Regions from separate parts of the Ancylomarina sp. genome, predicted to be linked through region 1. Evidence: riboswitches for the same ligand, from Rfam matches in the RefSeq annotation. Region 1 holds a riboswitch; the other holds the start of a gene.
What was found. Region 1 has a riboswitch for cobalamin ahead of ABY905_RS01755 (TonB-dependent receptor plug domain-containing protein). Riboswitches for the same ligand answer to the same signal wherever they lie in the genome.
Positions count from the first base shown of each region.

Region 1 (9,632 bases):
AAAGGACCTTTTTCTGCACAATATGGTTCTGATGCCATGGGGGGCGTTGTGAATATTGTAACTCAAACAAGGACAGGCAAATTTGGAGGTTCTGCTTCCTTTGCTTATGGAAGTTTCCAAACTTCAAAAGTGAATTTAAACTTTGGAGGTTCTCTGTCTGAATTGGTTGATTTTGATTTAGCATATGCCTTTCACAAGCAAAATGAAGATTACAAGGTAGGCGAGCATAATCTATACAATAAATCCTATGCCAAAACTATTTTGGATGCTTCGACTTATGGGGCTAGTATGGAAAATTCTCAATTTGAAAAGCACAATGTAAACGCTCGTTTGGGAATTAAGCTTGCAAAAGATTGGAAACTTAACCTCAATAGTAGTTTCTATAAAGCTTTTGATGTTGAAACACCAGGTAATTTTTGGCATACTTATGGTATGGACTCTAAAGACATAGAGCGATATACCGGAGGTCTTGATGTCCTAGGGAAAATAGGCATACATTCAATTCGTTTATCACCTTTCTTTTCAAATGAAAATACTGAAATAATTGATCTTGGAAATGATGGCTACGGAAATCTTGAAAATGTTTATAAGAACTATGGCTTTCAGTTGAATGATGCTTTTCAGATAGGAGAGCATACTTTTGCTTTTGGTATCGATAATAAAACAGATAAATATCTGAGTAAGAATTACACAAAAGAGGGGGTTGGTGAGGCGCCTTATAAACCTGATTATCAAAATCGCAAAACAGGTGTTTTTGGTCAAATTCAATTTAAACTTTTTGATGGTAAATTGGATGCTTCAGTCGGAGGTCGAGGAGATTTTATCAAGTTTGGATTGGAAGCGGATAAATTTTTAGGTAATGCATCAAGTTCTGAAAAGTATGAGATTTTCACTAAAAATATGGGGTTGAAATATCATATCTGTAATCATTTATCGATTCATTCGACTTGGGGAGATGCTTTCTTAGCTCCTGATGCCTTTCAGGTTGCTGGATTTTATACTGTTGCATCCGGTTCTACAACAAAAGGTAATGCCGATTTGAAGGCAGAAAAAAGCAAGACTATTGATTTTGGTTTCAATTTTAAGAACTTCAAAAAAGGAATCAATTTTGATTTAACCTATTTTCAAACAAAGCATAAGAATAAGATAATCAAAGAATATCAAAATCCTGATGGGATTGCTAAGAATGGTGATGAGTTTTATACTTATATCAATGCTCAAAAAGCAGAAATGAATGGTATTGAGATGCTTGCCTCTTATGATTTTGGAGCACTAAGTGATTATGATTATTCACTTCGTTTATATTTGAATTATACGCATATGATTGATGCAAAAGTTGCCTATGAATTAGCTGGTAAGCCTGCTGAAGGGAGTATGAGATATGTGAGAGACAACACTGCATCATTTGGTATTGAGTTTGATAACCTAAAAGGATTCTCTACTTGTTTGAATGGTCGTTATATTGGACATCGTTATGAAGACAATTATATGGTGACTTATCCTGCGCCAACATATGCAAGGGCGCCTATCGTATTCAAAGGTAAAGAGGTTCGTCCTGAACTGATTGATGAGGCTTTGTTACGTCATCCGATTTCTTATGTTTTTGATTATTCGGCTTCGTATACTTTTAAAGAGAAGTATACAGTTGGAATAACAATTTCGAATTTATTAGACGAAAATTATACTGAGAAAGATGGTTACAATATGCCGGGAAGATCGTTAATAGCTAAATTGGCTTATCGATTCTAAAATCTATTAATTCACTTTAAAAGGGATGTTCCAATTGCGGAATATCCCTTTTTTTATGATGAAGAGTTTCTTATGTATTGATTTACAGTATTTTTAGATGTGGATTACAAATAAGAGATTTGGTGGTCTTATTTTGTTTTTTTTTATACATTTGCAGCGTAATTGGTTCTCGTGAATCTGACTTTTGTTGGATAGAGATTAAAAAGGGAATCCGGTGTAAGTCCGGAGCTGTTCCCGTAGCTGTAAGCTCAGAAAAAAGCTTTTTCACCACAATGCCACTGTCCGCTTCATGAAGATGGGAAGGCCGAAAAAGTTGAGTAAGTCAGAAGACCTGCCAATGCAAACTTATTTTTCAAAACATTCGGAGAAAATGTTTGGAAGACGATCGAATTGTTATTTCTGTTGTTCTATCCTAGTGTTTTCTTCTTTATCAATTATAAGATGAAGTTGAAATTTTTATTTGTGCTGTTGGTCTGTGTGATTAGCTCTGTTAGTTGGGGTCAAAGTGTTGGCATTGATACGATTCAGATTAGTTCGGTTGATATTTTGGCACCAAGACTTCAGCACTTTTCTACTACTGAAAAGACAGTGAAAATTGATTCTATTCTTATTCAGCGATATGGAGGAAGTGATTTGTCAAATATGCTTCAGAAGACTGCCTTGGTCAATGTATCATCAAATGGTTCATTGGGAGCTCTTTCAACTGTAGGATTGAGAGGGGCATCTGCGACACACACATCGGTGAATTGGAACGGAATCCCTGTTAATTCTCTTACAACAGGTTCTGCTGACCTATCTTTAATAAATGCTGGTTCTTTTGATAATGTTCAAGTGGTGTATGGTGCTACTGGTACATTATACGGATCAGGAACTTTAGGTGGGGCCATTGAATTATCAAATACGCCAGATTGGAAGAACAAATCTTCTGTAGGATTAATGTCTGAAATAGGCAGCTTCTCAAACTACAAAACCAAGCTTCACGGGAAATATTCTAATAAATGGTTTTCTTATTCAGGTCAAGCGTTTTTTCAGTATGGAAAAAATAACTTTTCATATACAGACAAATATGATTTTGGCTCACCTACTGAACGATTAAATCATAACCAGAACAGAGCTGTTGGGACAATTCAAGACTTGCATTTAAATATTAAAGAAAACTACATCGATTTGGGTGTTTGGTATCAGGTGAAAGAAAAGAATATCGGTGGTTTGATGGGGATAGGTAAACCAGTTAGTTTTCAGAAACAACGCGATTCTTCCTTTAAGGCTTTTGTGGGTTGGAAGAGGTTAATCGGTAAATTTAGATTGGAGGCCAAATCGGCATACTTGTCAGACTATTTGAAGTACACAGATAGAGGAAGTGCAAATAATATAGGGTATAAAATATATTCAGAAATTGAATCAAAACGTTGGCTAAATGATATGAACCTTAGATGGTATTTGTCCGATCAATGGAGTGTTGATGTTAATGGGAGATACAATTGGTTGAAGGGGATTACGAATAATTATAAAAGCAATATTCATGAAAATGAATCGCGAGTAACTCTGGCTGCTAAGTATACCCCTCAAATAGGAATTTTTATTTTCACCTATGGTAAAGAATGGAATTCAGAGGTTAATCCCCCTGAAATGTACTCTTTTAGTTCTTTAGTTCATCTAATCCCTTATATAATAGATTTTCGAGGTAAGGCATCTACGCATTACCGAAGACCAACATTTAATGAACGTTACTGGATTGATTCAGGAAACCTTGATTTGAAATCTGAAAAGGGATGGAATTACGAACTTGGTATGGTCATGCTTGCTCAAAAAGCTTTGTATGGAAGTCTTACTGTAGACCTAAATTTGTATAGGGCTCAAAATGATAATTTAATTGTGTGGAAACCGAGTTCTGGAACATTTTGGAGTCCAGAGAATATAGGGGAATCTGTTATTCAGGGAGTGGATATTGAGGCAACACATTTATTGGATGATATGAATTATAGTATTCGAACATCTTTAAAATATGCCTATAACGATTCATATAATGACGATAAGGAAAGTGAAAAATATAAAGAGACTCTAGCATATCGACCACATCATTTAATCAAGTTTTCTTCAGATTATTTCCGAGACAACTGGGATGTTGGAATCCTATCTACTTTTCGCTCAAAGACCAACACTTGGGAAGGGCAAAAGGTTGATGGAGATGTGCTTGTAGACATAAATGCTGGCTATCGTTTCAATACCAAATTTGCAAAAATTAAGTTGACAGGAAGAGTAGAAAACCTGTTTGATAAATCATATGAACTTGTTAGGTTTTACCCCATGCCTGGCAGAGCTTTTCACTTTGGGGTAAATGTAATTTTTTAATTAATTAGCTATGAAAAAGGTATTAAGTCTTGCATTGGGATTATTGATTGCAGGTTTTTCATTTGTATCATGTTCTGATGATGATAATAATGAAATCCCTAGATTAAAAGGAAATTTTGTATTGAATGAAGGGAATACGAATGGATCAATTAGTTTAATTGATACCGAAGATAAGGTGACACTTAACTACTTTGAGGCTGTTAATGGTATTCCATTGGGAAAATTCCCTCAGTCGATAGCTATGAACGATAAATATGTATTTATTGTTGTAACTACAACTTCGGGTGCTGGTTATGTTGAAGTTGTAACAGCCTCAGATTTTAAACACCATGCTACCATTGGAGGACTTTCTTATCCAAGAGAAATTGCTATTGATGGTAATAAAGCATATTTATCGAATGGTACAGGTGCGACTGGTTCTTATCCAAACTACGTTAAGCAAAATAATGAGATTCATGTTATTGATTTAAACACAATGGCCATTACTTCCGAAATTACTGTTGGAGCAGGTCCGGAAAAATTAATTATCTCAGGAGATGAATTATATGTTGCAAATAGCGGCGGATGGTCGAATGATGATAATACAGTTTCTGTGATTGATCTTGATACTGATAAAGTGATTAAAACCATTACGGTTAAGTCTTGTCCTAAGGATATGGTTAAAGATGCCAATGGTGATGTTTGGGTTTATTGTTCAGGTGTAGCTGATTATTCAAACTGGCCAAATGTTGTTTATGCTGGATCTGGTATTTCTAAAATTGATGGGAATACACATGAAGTAACTTCATTTGCACTTACTACTTTAAGTACAACTGGAATCAAGAACATTGCAATCAGCAAGGATAAAAAGACAATTTATTATATGTCTGATGCTGTTTATGCTATGGATATTACAGCTACTGCCTTACCAACAACAAAATTTATCGATGCAACATTCTACGGAATGGATATAAATCCTACGAATGGTAATCTTTGGATGTGTGAAGCGGTAGATGCAACAACTGCTGGTAAAGTACATGTGTATAATCAGGATGCTGAAAAAGTGAAAGAATTTACAGTTGGAACAATGCCTAATTCAACAACATTTAGCAACTAATTCGCTAAGAAAATCTTTTCAAGATATAAGGGAACTTCCGCTGGGAGTTCCTTTTTTTATGTCTCTTAATGGCTTATTGCTTTATTTTGTTTGAGATAAATAAGAAAGCTTCTATTTTACACATGTTCTCTGTTTTTATCTCTAGTAGTACTTTGTTTATTTGAGACCTTTTAATAATTTCGGAAGGTTTAGATCTTGAATACCAATAGAACTGACCGTAATCCCCGAAAAACTTAACCTCAATCATTAACCTATGCACAAAACATTTCTATTTTTGTTAATCGTATTTATTCAAGCCAATACCATCTTTGATGTTTCTGCTTGTACGAATTTTATTGTTACCAAAGGCGCTTCAAAGGATGGTTCCGTTATGGTTGTTTATACCTGCGATGGCGAATTCCATCCTCGCTTAAGAGTGGTGGACGCAGTAGATTATAAGCCAGGAGAAATGCTTGAAATAAAAGATTGGAGTGGCAATGTTTTAGGTGAGATTAAACAAGTATTACACACCTATGCTATTGTTGGACCACATATGAATGAGCATCAGGTATCCATAGGAGAAACAACTTTTGGAGGAAGAGCCGAATTGGTTAATTCTTCAAATCTACTTCATTATTGGACTCTGATGCAACTCGCTCTTAAACGATCGAAGACGGCACTGGAAGCTGTAAAAGTAATGACAACTTTAGCCGAAGAATATGGCTTTAACTGCGAAGGAGAATCCTTTTCTATCGCCGATGCCAATGAAGCCTGGATTCTTGAAATGGCAGGAACTGGCGAAGGTGGAAAAGGTGCTGTTTGGGTAGCCAGAAAAATACCCAACGGCTACATTTCAGCCCATGCCAACAAATCCAGAATCGGAGAATTTCCTTTAGATGATCCTGAGAATTGTCTTTATTCCAAGAATGTGATAGACTTAGCCATTGAGAAAGGCTATTACAATCCTGAATCCGGAGAGCCATTCCGATTTAATGAAGCTTATGATCCATCCAATCCTTCCAATTTAAGGTATTGTGAATCACGTGTATGGAGTATGTTTAACCGATGCGCACCATCACTGGAATTGTCAACAGATTATCATCGTGGCGTTGTAGGCGCTGAGCGATACCCTTTATGGATAAAACCAGATACTAAATTGGATGTTAAAGCGGTTTCATATTTGATAAGAGATCATTACGAAGGAACTGCATTTGATATGACCAAAGGGATAGAAGCTGGCCCATTCGGAAGCCCAAACCGTTGTCGTCCTCTAGTTCTTGAAGTAGAAGGAAAAACAGCTGTTTGGGAGAGATCTATTTCCACAAGAAACACAGCCTTTTCTTTTATTGCTCAATCACGATCGTGGTTGCCAAACGAAATTGGAGGTGTGTTATGGTATGGTTATGATGATACCTATTACACATGTTATACACCTGTTTATTCTTGTACGAAAAAAATACCTGAGATTTGGGGACAGGGATCTCTTCAGAAATTCTCTTGGGATTCTGCTTGGTGGAGATTTAATTTCGTATCTAATTACTCCGATTTAAGGTATTCGGATATGATTCAGGATATCCAAAAAGTACAAAGAGAATTGGAAGATAAATTCTTCACTTATATTCCTGCTATCGATAAGGCTGCAGGTGAATTGTATAAAACAGATCCAAAATTAGCCGCAGATTTTCTTTCAGATTTCTCTAATGATCAACTCGATTTAGTTGCAGAAAGATGGCTTGAACTAGCAGAACACTTGATTACGAAATATAATGATGGTTATATCAAAGATGAAAAAGGAAGAGCTAAAACAGTAGGCTATTCGCAAGAGTGGATTAAAAAAGTGATTCAGGATAAACCAGATCATTTGCTACCTGTCTGGGAAAAAGAAAAAGCTGTGGAACCCAGTAATTATTAATAGATTAATTGCTGAAGCAATTTATAGATTGTCTTGTCCTGATATAACATTACTTTTTTGTAACGCTATATCAGGACTAGTCAGATTACAATTTAAAGAAGGACCTTTCTAGTAAAAGTTCCTTCTTTTTTTTTGTGCCTAATTTAGGAATTGATGTAAAATACCTAGATGTAGTGATTTTTCATATCAGAAGGAGAAAGGGAATGATTTTATGCTAGTATTCTAATTTAAATATCTAGATTTAATATAGAATCAGTCTAAACAACGATTCGCTTATTCAGGCACAATTAAGAGAGGATAAAGCCTCTTATTTGAATTTGTTTGCGAAAAGTTCATAATAGCAATTTCAAATGTGCCTATTAAAAGCTATATTTATTGGACAATGCTTTATAAATGAAGCTATTCTACTGTAAAAATATCAATCGAAATTAACTATAAACAAAGCCTATGATTTTAGGATTATTGAAGGAGCAAGGCGCTGAGCAGCGTGTGGCTCTTTTACCAGAAATTGTCTCTAAGCTGGTTCAAGCAAAAGTGGAAGTATGTATAGAGACGGGTGCAGGAACTAAAGCCTTCCAAAAAGACGAAGCATATCGTAACGCTGGAGCAACAATCGCTGAAAGAGATGAACTGTTAAAGAAGGCCGATCTTTTTGTTCAAATTAGTGAGCCAAGTATAGAATTAATTCAAAGCCTTAGTGAGAAACAAGTTTGGTTGAGTCAATTTAATCCACTTTGGAATACGGATTTGGTAAAGTCATTTTTAACGAATGGTATAACCAGCTTTAGTATGGATTCTATTCCAAGAACAACTCGAGCACAAGCAATGGATGTCTTATCATCTATGGCAACTGTTGCAGGTTATAAAGCCGTACTTCAGGCTGCCAATGAACTCCCTAACTTTTTTCCTATGTTTATGACAGCAGCAGGTACCATTCGTCCCGCTACCGTTTTAATTTTAGGTGCTGGTGTTGCTGGTTTACAGTCTATTGCTATAGCTCGTAAGTTAGGTGCACAAGTTGAAGCTTTTGATGTGCGATCGGCAGTTAAGGAAGAGGTGAATAGCCTTGGAGCTAAATTCGTAGAGGTTGAAGGTGCTATTGATGATTCTGCAGCTGGAGGTTATGCTGTAGAGCAAACAGAGGAATTCAAGAAGAAACAGCAAGAAGCGATTAATGATCATGCAGCTAAAGCGGATGTGATTATTTGTACGGCTCAAATTCCTGGTAGAAAAGCTCCTCTCTTAATTCCAACTGAGGCTGTTGAGCGTATGAGACCCGGTTCTGTTATTATTGATTTGGCAGCATCGAGTGGTGGAAATTGCGAATTGACAAAAAATAGTGAAACTGTAATTTATGATGAGGTTAAGATTATTGGTCAGTCAGACTATCCATCTCTAATGCCTATTGATGCCAGTAAAATGTTTGGTAAAAATGTCTTCAACTTCTTACAGTTGCTGATAGCCGAAGATGGTTCATTAAATCTGAATTTTGAAGATGATATTGTAAAAGGTACATGTATCACTCATTCAGGGGAAATTTATAATGAACGTGTCAAATCAGTTGTTGAATCCTAAATCAAATACAAATGGAACAAATACTCGTCTATTTTTTTACATATAAGGAGGCAATTTTTGTGATTGCCCTATCCATATTCTTGGGAATTGAAGTCATATCCAATGTTCCCTCAGTTCTTCACACACCTCTCATGTCGGGAGCCAATGCTATTAGTGGTGTTATTATTATCGGTGGAATCATTTTAGTAGGTCATGCCGATACCACAACACTTTCTTTGGAACTCATACTTGGTTTTTTTGCTGTCATATTCGGAACACTCAATGTAGTGGGTGGTTTTGTGGTGACAGATCGCATGTTGGAAATGTTTAAAAAGAAGAAAAAATAAGAAGATATGGAACAAATAATAGGAACTATAAATGGGATTGATTTTACTTTGGGAGAATCGATACTCGAACTAAGTTATTTAATTTCAGCTCTTCTTTTTGTTGTTGGATTGAAATTGTTAAGTCATCCTGAAACGGCTCGACGGGGTAATTTTTACGCTGGAGGAGGTATGGTTTTAGCCATGATAACAACCTTGCTTTTGCATAAAGATACTGGAGGAAACGGTATTTCATTGACTAATGTTTGGATAATTTTATCAGCCATAACCGTTGGGTCAGTTATTGGTTGGATTGTTGCGCGTCGTGTGAAAATGACAGCTATGCCACAATTGGTCTCTTTATTTAATGCATCTGGAGGTGCGGCTTCTGCCTTGGTTGCTTTGCTCGAATTTCCCAATGCAGATATGAATAATCTGGGTTCAGTCCTGGTTACCATTCTGGGTTTAATTATCGGCTCAGTTGCCTTTTCTGGCTCTGTGGTCGCCTATGGTAAACTGGATGGTAAGGTGAAAGATATTTTTTCAGGTATCATGACATATGTGAATTTACTTCTATTAGTAGCAGTCGTGGTTATTTCGGTATTTATCATGATTTCAGGTCAAACACCTGTGCAACTAAATTGGGCAATCTATTTATTACTGGGTG
Region 1 covers NZ_JBFFKR010000009.1:18,702-28,333, reverse strand. Annotated here, with positions in the region: gene ABY905_RS01760 (TonB-dependent receptor plug domain-containing protein) at 1-1,749, shown strand, start outside; cobalamin riboswitch at 1,896-2,103, shown strand; gene ABY905_RS01755 (TonB-dependent receptor plug domain-containing protein) at 2,191-4,101, shown strand; gene ABY905_RS01750 (DUF5074 domain-containing protein) at 4,112-5,197, shown strand; gene ABY905_RS01745 (dipeptidase) at 5,451-7,088, shown strand; gene ABY905_RS01740 (Re/Si-specific NAD(P)(+) transhydrogenase subunit alpha) at 7,536-8,663, shown strand; gene ABY905_RS01735 (NAD(P) transhydrogenase subunit alpha) at 8,675-8,989, shown strand; gene ABY905_RS01730 (NAD(P)(+) transhydrogenase (Re/Si-specific) subunit beta) at 8,996-9,632, shown strand, end outside.

Region 2 (9,632 bases), on a different contig from region 1:
TTAAATGAGCTTAGAGGATGAGTCGTGATTATTTCAACTTTTTCACCTTCAATAGGGATTAATGCTATTTCTCTGATATCAATTTGTTTGAACTCTTTTGAATCGAAGTTTTCGTTTAAAACAGTAGCAGAACCGATGCCAATAATACCACCTTTTTTAGTGATAATATTCTTGGATTTTAGCTCAGAACTAGACCCAATCACATAGTAAGCCGTATTTAGGTTGTTAGTCTTCTCTTCAATAAGCTTCGTTCTTTCAGCATTTTCAGTACTTAAACTATCAACGGTTGTATTCAGACTCGCAACATTCGTTGTTAAACCTTCTACTTTGATATTTAATGAAGCAATATTCTCTGTAAGAATTACAATGTCAGCTTCTTTTTGAGCAACATCAGCTTTCAAACGCTCAGTTAATTTTCTCAGCTTTGAATTTTGGTACCAGCTATTTTTAAGTTTCTTATCAAGCTCAGCAATCTTTAAACGATTTTGCTCAAGAATATTATTAATAGAAGTCAGTGCACTTGAAATTTTTTGTTTTTGAGATTTGTCTGGATTCTCTGAATTTACAGCGACAATTTTTTCTTTCTCTTTAATAATCTCAATGTTTTCCTCAATGGAATTTAAAGTTGCTACAAAATCATTAATGGCAACCTCTTTTTGGTTTGCTGTGTTTGTAAGTTCTTGATTTTGTTCTTTAAGTTGCTTAATTTCTTTCTGATTACAAGCAACAAAAAATGGTAGGATTAATAGGGCAAAAATAATACGTTTCATGTTTTTGATCTTTATTTATGTGATTCTAGTTTAATTCTGAAAACATGTATTGTAAATACTGTGCCAAAGGGAATTTACTCATCTCGTTTTGGGTTAAATGTTTCGTAAGTTGTTTAAAATGTGTAATATGAATGCTTTGTAAATAAATAAAGTTTCTGTTGTGAGTATAGAGTCTGGGTATGTAATTGGGGAATTTTTAGCCAGAACTGAGTGAGAAATACTCAATTGTAGAATATTAACATCGGTTTATATATAAAATCCTCTAAATTTGTATTTTACAAACATTTCGAACCTCATATGGTAAAAAATAAAGATCAACACATCAAAGTAAAAGTGATTGCAGGTTATCTTGTATTACTAATAACAATAGTTAGTGCTGGGTTTATTGGTCACTCAAGCTATGAAAGGTTGATGAATTCAGTTTCTCAACTCTCCAAGCCCGATGCTGAGATTTCTCGCATGAACCATCTTCTTACCGATCTTTCTGAAGCGGAAAATCATATTCGAATTTATTCTTTGACTAAGAAAGATCAGTATTTGAAATTGTTTGTAAAAAAGGTTGAGTCTATTAAATATGATCTGGATTCTTTGCGTTCAAGCAATATTAAGAATGCACATTCAATCCAAATGATTGATTCGATGATCTTTTTGATTGATGTTCGTTCCAAAAAATTAAATGCTTTTGCCCGAATAAAAAAGGTTAAGGAGAGTATAAATTATACTGAGCAAGCTTTAAAAGAATTGAGTGATGCCTCAAATTATTCTCGAGCAGAGCTTGAGAGCTCTATAACCAAGCGGACTATTGTTGATACAATAATGAAAACCAAGAAAAAGGTAGAAGAACCTAAAAGTTTCCTTGGAATTAAATTTGGGAAGAAAAAAGAATCCGAGTACGAGGTTGTTGATCGTGTGATTGAGCGTCAAGAGGTGGGTATTGATAGTAGCTTTATCTTAAAGCAAGACAGTCTCTTCAATAGTTTTAAGGAAGAATTAGAGTTATCTCGGAGAAAAGAGCAAAAGGCTCGTGAAAGATTAATGCATGAGGAACTCAAATTGGTTGATGAAAACGCTATCATACTACAGAAGATAAAAAAGCTATTAACTGAGCTTGAGCAGCAACAAATTAGAGATATTACACAAAAGGTTACCCAAACCGAGCAACTAGCTAAAGACTCCATTATACTCATAACCATTGTTATTATTGTTGGGTTTATTTTTGGTGTATTATTCATCCTGTTTACCCTTCTCGACCTTTCAAAATCAGATTATCTGAAAAAACAACTTATCCTTGCCAAAGGCAAAGCTGAGAAATTAGCTAGGGTGAAAGAAGAATTTTTAGCATCGATGAGTCATGAGATAAGAACACCATTAAATGCTTTGATAGGTTTCTCTCGTCAGCTTGAAAAAACGGAAATGGATGCTGAGCAAACAAAGTATGTTGAGGTCATAGAGAACTCATCAAATCATCTTCTAGGTTTGGTAAATGATATTCTGGATCTTGCGAAAATTGAAGCCGGTAAACTGGTGATAGAAAAGCAGAGTTTCGAACCTAAGAAATTGATACAGGAGGTATACAACCTATTAAGTGTTTCTGCTAACAAGAAGAATATCAAATTTTCATGGACTTACGATGGTGAAGAACAATATCTATTTGAAAGTGATCCATTTCGTTTAAAACAGATTTTATTAAATCTAGGTTCAAATGCAATTAAGTTTACCGAAGAAGGTGCTGTAAGTATAAAGGCTGTAATGGAAACAGGTGCTGACAAAAACACGTTTAAAGTGAGTTTAATTGATACAGGTATTGGTATCTCATCTGATAAATTAGAACATGTTTTTGAAGATTTCAGTCAGGCAGAATCTTTCTCTGCAAGAAAATATGGTGGAACTGGTTTGGGCTTATCAATTAGTCGACGATTAGCTAGAATGTTAGGTGGCGATTTAAGTGTCAGCAGTGAATTGGGTAAAGGATCTGAATTTCGTTTGGATCTTCCAATTACAAAGGGGGAAGCTATTAGAGAGGAATCATCAGTGAAGCTTATAAATAAAGTGCCTGATGAACTCAAGCAAAAAAGGATTTTGGTGGCTGAAGATGATGAGTACAGTTCGCTTCTGATGCAAACTATTTTTAAAGGATGGAATCTAAATCCAAGCTTTGTAAATAATGGCTTGAAGGCTCTGGAGTGTATGCAAAATAGCAAGTTTGATATCCTACTGACTGATATTCATATGCCAGAAATGGGAGGTGTGGACTTATGCAAATATATTCGTACTAATCTAAAATCAAAGATGCCTATTATTGCTTTAACAGCGAATGTGCGTCAAGTTGATTTGGATAAATATATCAAAGAAGGTATGTCAGCCTACTTACTGAAGCCTTTTGAAGAAGATGCATTACTGGAAACCCTATGTAAGCAATTGAAGATCGAAGTTGAAATGAGTCCGGTGGAGGAAGTGAAATCATTATATGAAACGAGCCATCTATTATTTGATTTATCAGAAGTGGAGAAATTCTCGGGAGGTGATAATGCCTTAGTTAATAAGATTCTGACTAGCTTCACGCGAATAGCCAAGGAGAGTCTTCAGCTCCTTAAAGATGCTAGTGATGGCAAGCATTATAAGCAGATAGGTGAAATTGCCCATAGAATGTTGAGCTCTTACCGACAGCTTAAAATAGAGTCTGCAAGTGATATTTTGATTGAATTAGAAAAAATGATTCATCAAGAGCCTGATGAGCTAATGAGTATTGAAGAGGTGAATCGTGCTATTAATAAACTTGAGGAATTATCAAATCAGATTTTTAAACAAATTGAAGACTTGCAAGAGAACCCTTAATTGAGTTTGACGTCTACAGTTTTCCACCTATAAACATTCTGAAATATTTCGTGTGTGAGTAAAATGGAATATAGAAATCCCATCTTGTTTTTTTTGTCAGGTAAGACAAGAATAAACCATCAATAAGAGGTCTGAAAAACAAGAAATAGACAATGATGAATTGACTAATGTCTAATTCGGGTTTGTAGATAAGAATGAACGGAGCACACACAGTCAAATAGTAAAGGAAAAAAACTAGAAATTTTGTTGTCATTCTATTTTAAATTAACCTTCTATACCATATTGCTTCATCTTAGTATAAAGCGTTTTTCTGTCGATATTGAGTAAGCGTGCTGCCTTTGATTTATTGTTGTTGACTTCTCTCAAAATATCAATAATCTTATCTCTTTCTGTTGAAGCCTGAATAAGTTTCAAGTCAGTCGTATTATCAGCTATACTTGTCGATTCCTGATAGTGGAGTATTTCGGGAGGCAAGGCTGATGTTTCGAGACGTTCACCAGTGCTTAAAAGTAAGGCTCTTCGAATCACATTTCTAAGCTCTCTTAAATTTCCTGGCCAACTGTATGCTTTTAGTTTCTGAATAAATTCATCAGAAAAGTGATTGATATTTTTATTGAGTTCCTGATTGGATAGGTTTAGGAAATTATCAGCGAAAAGCTTGATGTCTTCTTTTCTATCACGAAGAGCTGGAACTGAAATCTTGAATTCGTTCAAGCGGTGGTATAAATCTTCTCTAAAATTAGACTTATTAACCTCTTTAATTAGATCTTCATTGGTTGCAACGAGTATTCTAACGTCAGTATCAATATCATTATTACTACCAAGCTGACGAATTTTTTTTTCTTGAATAGCCCTTAATAGTTTGATCTGGATTTCGTAGGATAAATTTCCAATCTCATCCAGGAAGAGTGTCCCCCCTTTGGCAAATTCAAACTGACCTTTTTTATCGGTAATGGCACCAGTAAAAGAGCCTTTATTGTGACCAAAAAGTTCACTTCCTGCTAACTCATTGGATAAGGCTCCACAGTCTACTGCCACAAAATTTTTATCCTTTCGGGCACTGGCCTCATGAATTCGTCGAGCTACAATTTCTTTTCCTGTTCCACTTTCTCCCTCAATAATCACAGACATATCAGTTGGAGCAACCAGATTGATATACTGATCGATCTGAACAGAATTAGGACTTTTACCACGAATGAATTCGATTTTTTTAGTTTTACCAACTTCCTCAACAGTTTTAGATTTTTCTATTGCGGAATTGATAAGGACGAGAATTTCTTCAGGATTGAGAGGTTTTGTTATGTACTCGTAAGCTCCCAGTTTTATGGCATTCACGGCTGTTCGAATTTCAGCATAAGATGTCATGATGATGACAGGCATGTGAGGATTCAAACTCTTTATTTGCTTGAGAAGATCAAGGCCATTGATATCAGGTAAACGAAAATCACTAATGACCAAGTTCGGCTTAAAGCTGCCAAATTTTTTTAATCCTTCATTGGCAGAAAAGGCGATATCAGATTCGAAACCTTTTTTATTAAGTAGGCCTTGAAGCATGATACAGATCGTAGGATCATCGTCTATAATGAGGATTTTATTCATAATGAGCTTATCGGGATGCTAAACTGTGAAAGTCAATTTAAACAAAATTAAGTAAAAAGCTTTGACGGAATACTATGAGTTTGAAAAAAAATAAAGGATTGTAAGCTTGCTATCGCAATTTTACAATCCTTTTAACAGTTACTTATGAATTTTTACGAGCAGATCTATGGCAAAGATCAACTCTGCTTGCGTCAAAAAAGTGAAAGGTTACAGAGACTTTCTGCTTTTCTTACCCGAAAGCTAAACTCAAGATTATAGGCAGGTCTTCTGGCTTATCTCAATTTTGAACACCTTCCCGTCCGCTTCAGGCTGACAGTGGTCTTTCGTTCAAAATACAGATTCGAAAAATTTCGAATCAAGAATTACAGCTGCGGGGACAGCTCCTGTTTTTAACAGGATTCCCTATTATTCCTTTCGGAACCCAAATCGTTTTGCAAGTTTAATCAAAAATTATAATTTGCCAATAATATTAGATGACTGATTTTAAAAGAAATCTTCTTCTTCATTTTGGATTAAACCCTTATTTCTTGGGTTTTTAGATTGAGTGTTACAATCCAGATCAATATTGAAACCTATAGGTTTTTCAAACTTGCCTTTCGGTATATTTAAAGATTCATCAGCATATACTTTTTGCATATATAGTCCCCAAATTGGTAAAGCCATATTAGCTCCTTGTCCTTGAGTAATTCCTTCGAAATGGATGGCTCTATCTTCAGCTCCAACCCAAACTCCAGAGACCAGATTGGGTGTAACACCCATAAACCAACCATCCGAATGATTTTGGGTGGTTCCTGTTTTTCCCCCAATAGGGTTACGAAGGTTGTACTTCCATCTCAGGCGCCCAGCTGTTCCTCGATTCACAACACCTTCAAGAAGGTTGGTCATCAGGTAAGCTGTTTTAGCACTCATCGCCTCACGTTTTTGAGGGATTGAGCGAGCAATCTCATTTCCTTTGCTATCTTCAATTCTTGAAATAAAACGAGGTTTAATATAAACGCCTTTGTTTGCATAAGTAGCATAGGCTCCTACCATTTCACGAACTGTAATTTCGGATGTTCCTAAGAATATTGAAGGCACAGGATCAATTCGACTGACGATACCCATCTTTTTTGCCATTTCGACAATTGCATTGGGTTTGAACTGTTTCAAAACCCAGCCAGAGATATTGTTTACAGAATTCGCCAGCCCCCATCTAAGGGTTACCATCTCTCCAGAACGTTTGCTTGTAGAGTTTCTTGAGGTCCATGTTGTTCCGTCACCGACATCAAAAGTCTGTGCAATATTTGGAACTTTATCGCATGGTGTTAATCCCTCTTGCATGGCTACTGTGTACAGGAATGGTTTGATGATAGAACCAACTTGGCGCTTACCATTATTTACCATATCGTACATAAAGTATTTGTAATTTGGTCCACCTACGTAGGCTCTAACTTCGCCTGTTTGTGGAACCATAGACATAAAACCAGCTCTAAGAAATCCCTTATAATACAGCATAGAATCGTTAGGTGACAATATAGTATCACGCTCCCCTTTCCAGGTGAAGATTCTCATTGGGGTAGGTGTTTCAAAAATACTTTTAATAGAATCAAGAGAAATATCTTTGTCTTTTAGAACACGGAACCTTTCACTTCTTCTCATTGATAAGTATAAATTCCGTTCTACGGCTTCGTCGTCTAAATCATCAGAAAAAGGAGGATTTTTGTGATATCTCTTCTCATTGTCAAAAGCAGGTTGTAAATCAAGGCCTAAATGCTCTCTGACGGCTTGCTCGGCATATTTCTGCATACGAGAATCAATGGTCGTATATATTTTTAAACCATCCTTATAAATATTATAGGATTCTCCATCTGCTTTTTTATTTTTATTACACCATCCAAAAAATGGGTTATTCTTCCATTGAAGAGAATCTTCAATAAATTGTTGTTTATTCCACGAAGGATATCGACTTTCTAGGGGTTTTCTTGCTGTAAGGCTTGTTCTTAAATATTCTCTAAAATACGTTGCACTTCCTCTTCGGTGGTCAACTTTTTGGTAATCCAGGTTAAGAGGTAAAAGCTTTAGAGAATCGTATTGCTGTTGCTCAAGATAGTTATACTTCACCATTTGGCTTAAGACAACATTACGCCTATCTAAAGTCAATTCAGGTCGGCGAAGTGGATTGTAGTATGAAGAGTTTTTAGCCATACCAACTAACATTGCGGACTGTTCAACTTTAAGCGAATCGGGAGTTGTATTAAAATATACGCGGGCTGCAGATTTAACACCTACAGCTAAGTTTAAGAAATCGTACTTATTTAAATACATGGTAAGAATTTCTTCTTTGGTATAGCTACGTTCAAGTTTAACACTGATAACCCACTCACGAAATTTTCGGAAGACCATATCAACCTTGCTGCTGAAGCGCTCTCTTGGGAAAAGCATTTTAGCCAATTGTTGCGAAAGCGTACTTCCTCCACCAGCATTTTTGTTGGCAGTAACTAATCCTTTAGCAACACGAGCAAGACCTATTAAATCAATACCTGAGTGATCGTAGAACCTAACATCTTCGGTTGCCACTAAAGCATGAACCATATCAGGAGATAATTCTTCGTATTTTACGAAACTTCTGTTTTGGAAATAGAATTTTCCAAGGAGAACCTTATCTGCAGAATAAATTTCGGTGGCCAAACTATTTTTGGGATTCTCAAGCTCTTCGAAACTCGGCATAAAACCAAAATTTCCATTTGAAACCCCCATAAATAAAAAGAATACACTTAAGACTATAAATGAAAACATAGCCCAGAATGCAATGATATATTTTTTTAAATTTTCAGATACTTCAGTTTTGTTGTCTGTATTATTAAGATCTGACTCAGTCATATTATCTAAAATTAATTGTTGTTCTGCTTTGTTTGTATGCAATTCGTTCGTAAAAATAGTAAATAAAACAACAAATCTTATGAGTATGTTTTTCCTCAAAATACGACCCCTAAAATAAAGAGTTTTGAAAATTAGTATCATAAAATTTGGAACTTAGGGATCATATGTTTTTACTTTGCACAAAATTTAAGAGCACGATTTTCCATAAATATTGATGCGATGGTAGAGAATTTAGTTATTGTTGAGTCCCCTGCAAAGGCGAAAACAATCGAAAAGTTTTTAGGAGACAGTTTTCTTGTGAAGTCCAGTTTTGGGCATATCCGAGATCTTGACAAGAAGGATTTTGGTATTGATATCAAGAACAACTTTACGCCTAAATATATTGTTTCGACGGACAAAAAGAAAGTTGTAACAGAACTAAAGAAGTTGGCGAAGGAAGCAAAAACGGTTTGGATAGCTTCCGATGAGGACCGCGAGGGAGAGGCAATTGCTTGGCATTTGTTTGAGGAACTTAAATTAAAGAAAGAGAATACAAAACGTATTGTTTTTCATGAAATTACAAAAGAGGCAATTCTAAATGCAGTAGAAAATCCACGTCAGATAGATGAGAATTTGGTAAATGCTCAACAGGCTCGTCGAATCCTTGATAGACTTGTAGGATTTGAGATCTCACCTGTCTTGTGGAAAAAGGTTAAACCTTCTTTATCGGCGGGACGTGTGCAGTCTGTGGCTGTTCGTCTTATCGTTGAAAGAGAACGTGAGATCATTGCTTTTAAATCGAAATCATTTTATAAGGTTGTGGCTCATTTCTTAGTTACAGATAAAAATGGTTCGAATAAAGTATTGAAATCGGAACTTCCTAAACGTTTCGACACCAAAGAAGAAACACTAAAGTTTTTGGAGTCATGTAAAAATGCAGAATATCATATCAATGATATTGTGAAGAAGCCATCTGTTAGAAAGCCGGCTGCACCTTTTACAACTTCAACCTTGCAGCAGGAAGCGAGTCGGAAGTTAGGATTTTCAGTTTCTCAAACAATGACAGTTGCTCAGCGTTTGTATGAGGCTGGACATATTACCTATATGAGAACAGACTCCGTAAACTTGTCTGAGACAGCTTTGAAGACTGCCAAAGAGGAAATTACACGTTTGCATGGTGCAGACTATGTGAAGATTAGAAAATATAGTACAAAGAGTAAAGGTGCTCAAGAGGCTCACGAGGCTATTCGTCCTGCATACCTTAATAAGGATCGTGTAGAGGGTGAGTCAAATGAAAAGCGTCTTTATGATTTGATTTGGAAGCGTACTATTGCTTCTCAAATGAGCGATGCTTTGCTCGAAAAAACAAATATTAAAATCAGTATTTCAACAAATGAGGAAAAGTTTGTTGCAACTGGTGAGATGATCAAATTCGAAGGTTTCCTTAAGGTTTATTTGGAATCAACTGACGATGAAGAACAGAAACAAGAAGAATCTCTTCTTCCACAAGTAAGTATTGGTGATAAATTAGAGAATGAGTACATTAAAGCTATTCAGAATTTCACGCACCATCCTCCACGATTTACAGAG
Region 2 covers NZ_JBFFKR010000022.1:16,889-26,520, reverse strand. Annotated here, with positions in the region: gene ABY905_RS03515 (hypothetical protein) at 1-770, opposite strand, end outside; gene ABY905_RS03510 (ATP-binding protein) at 1,068-3,605, shown strand; gene ABY905_RS03505 (sigma-54-dependent transcriptional regulator) at 3,870-5,204, opposite strand; cobalamin riboswitch at 5,444-5,644, opposite strand; gene ABY905_RS03500 (penicillin-binding protein 1A) at 5,688-8,063, opposite strand; gene topA (type I DNA topoisomerase) at 8,283-9,632, shown strand, end outside.
Region 2: linked by a shared signal. The riboswitch ahead of ABY905_RS03505 (sigma-54-dependent transcriptional regulator) and the one ahead of ABY905_RS01755 (TonB-dependent receptor plug domain-containing protein) in region 1 are both predicted to bind cobalamin.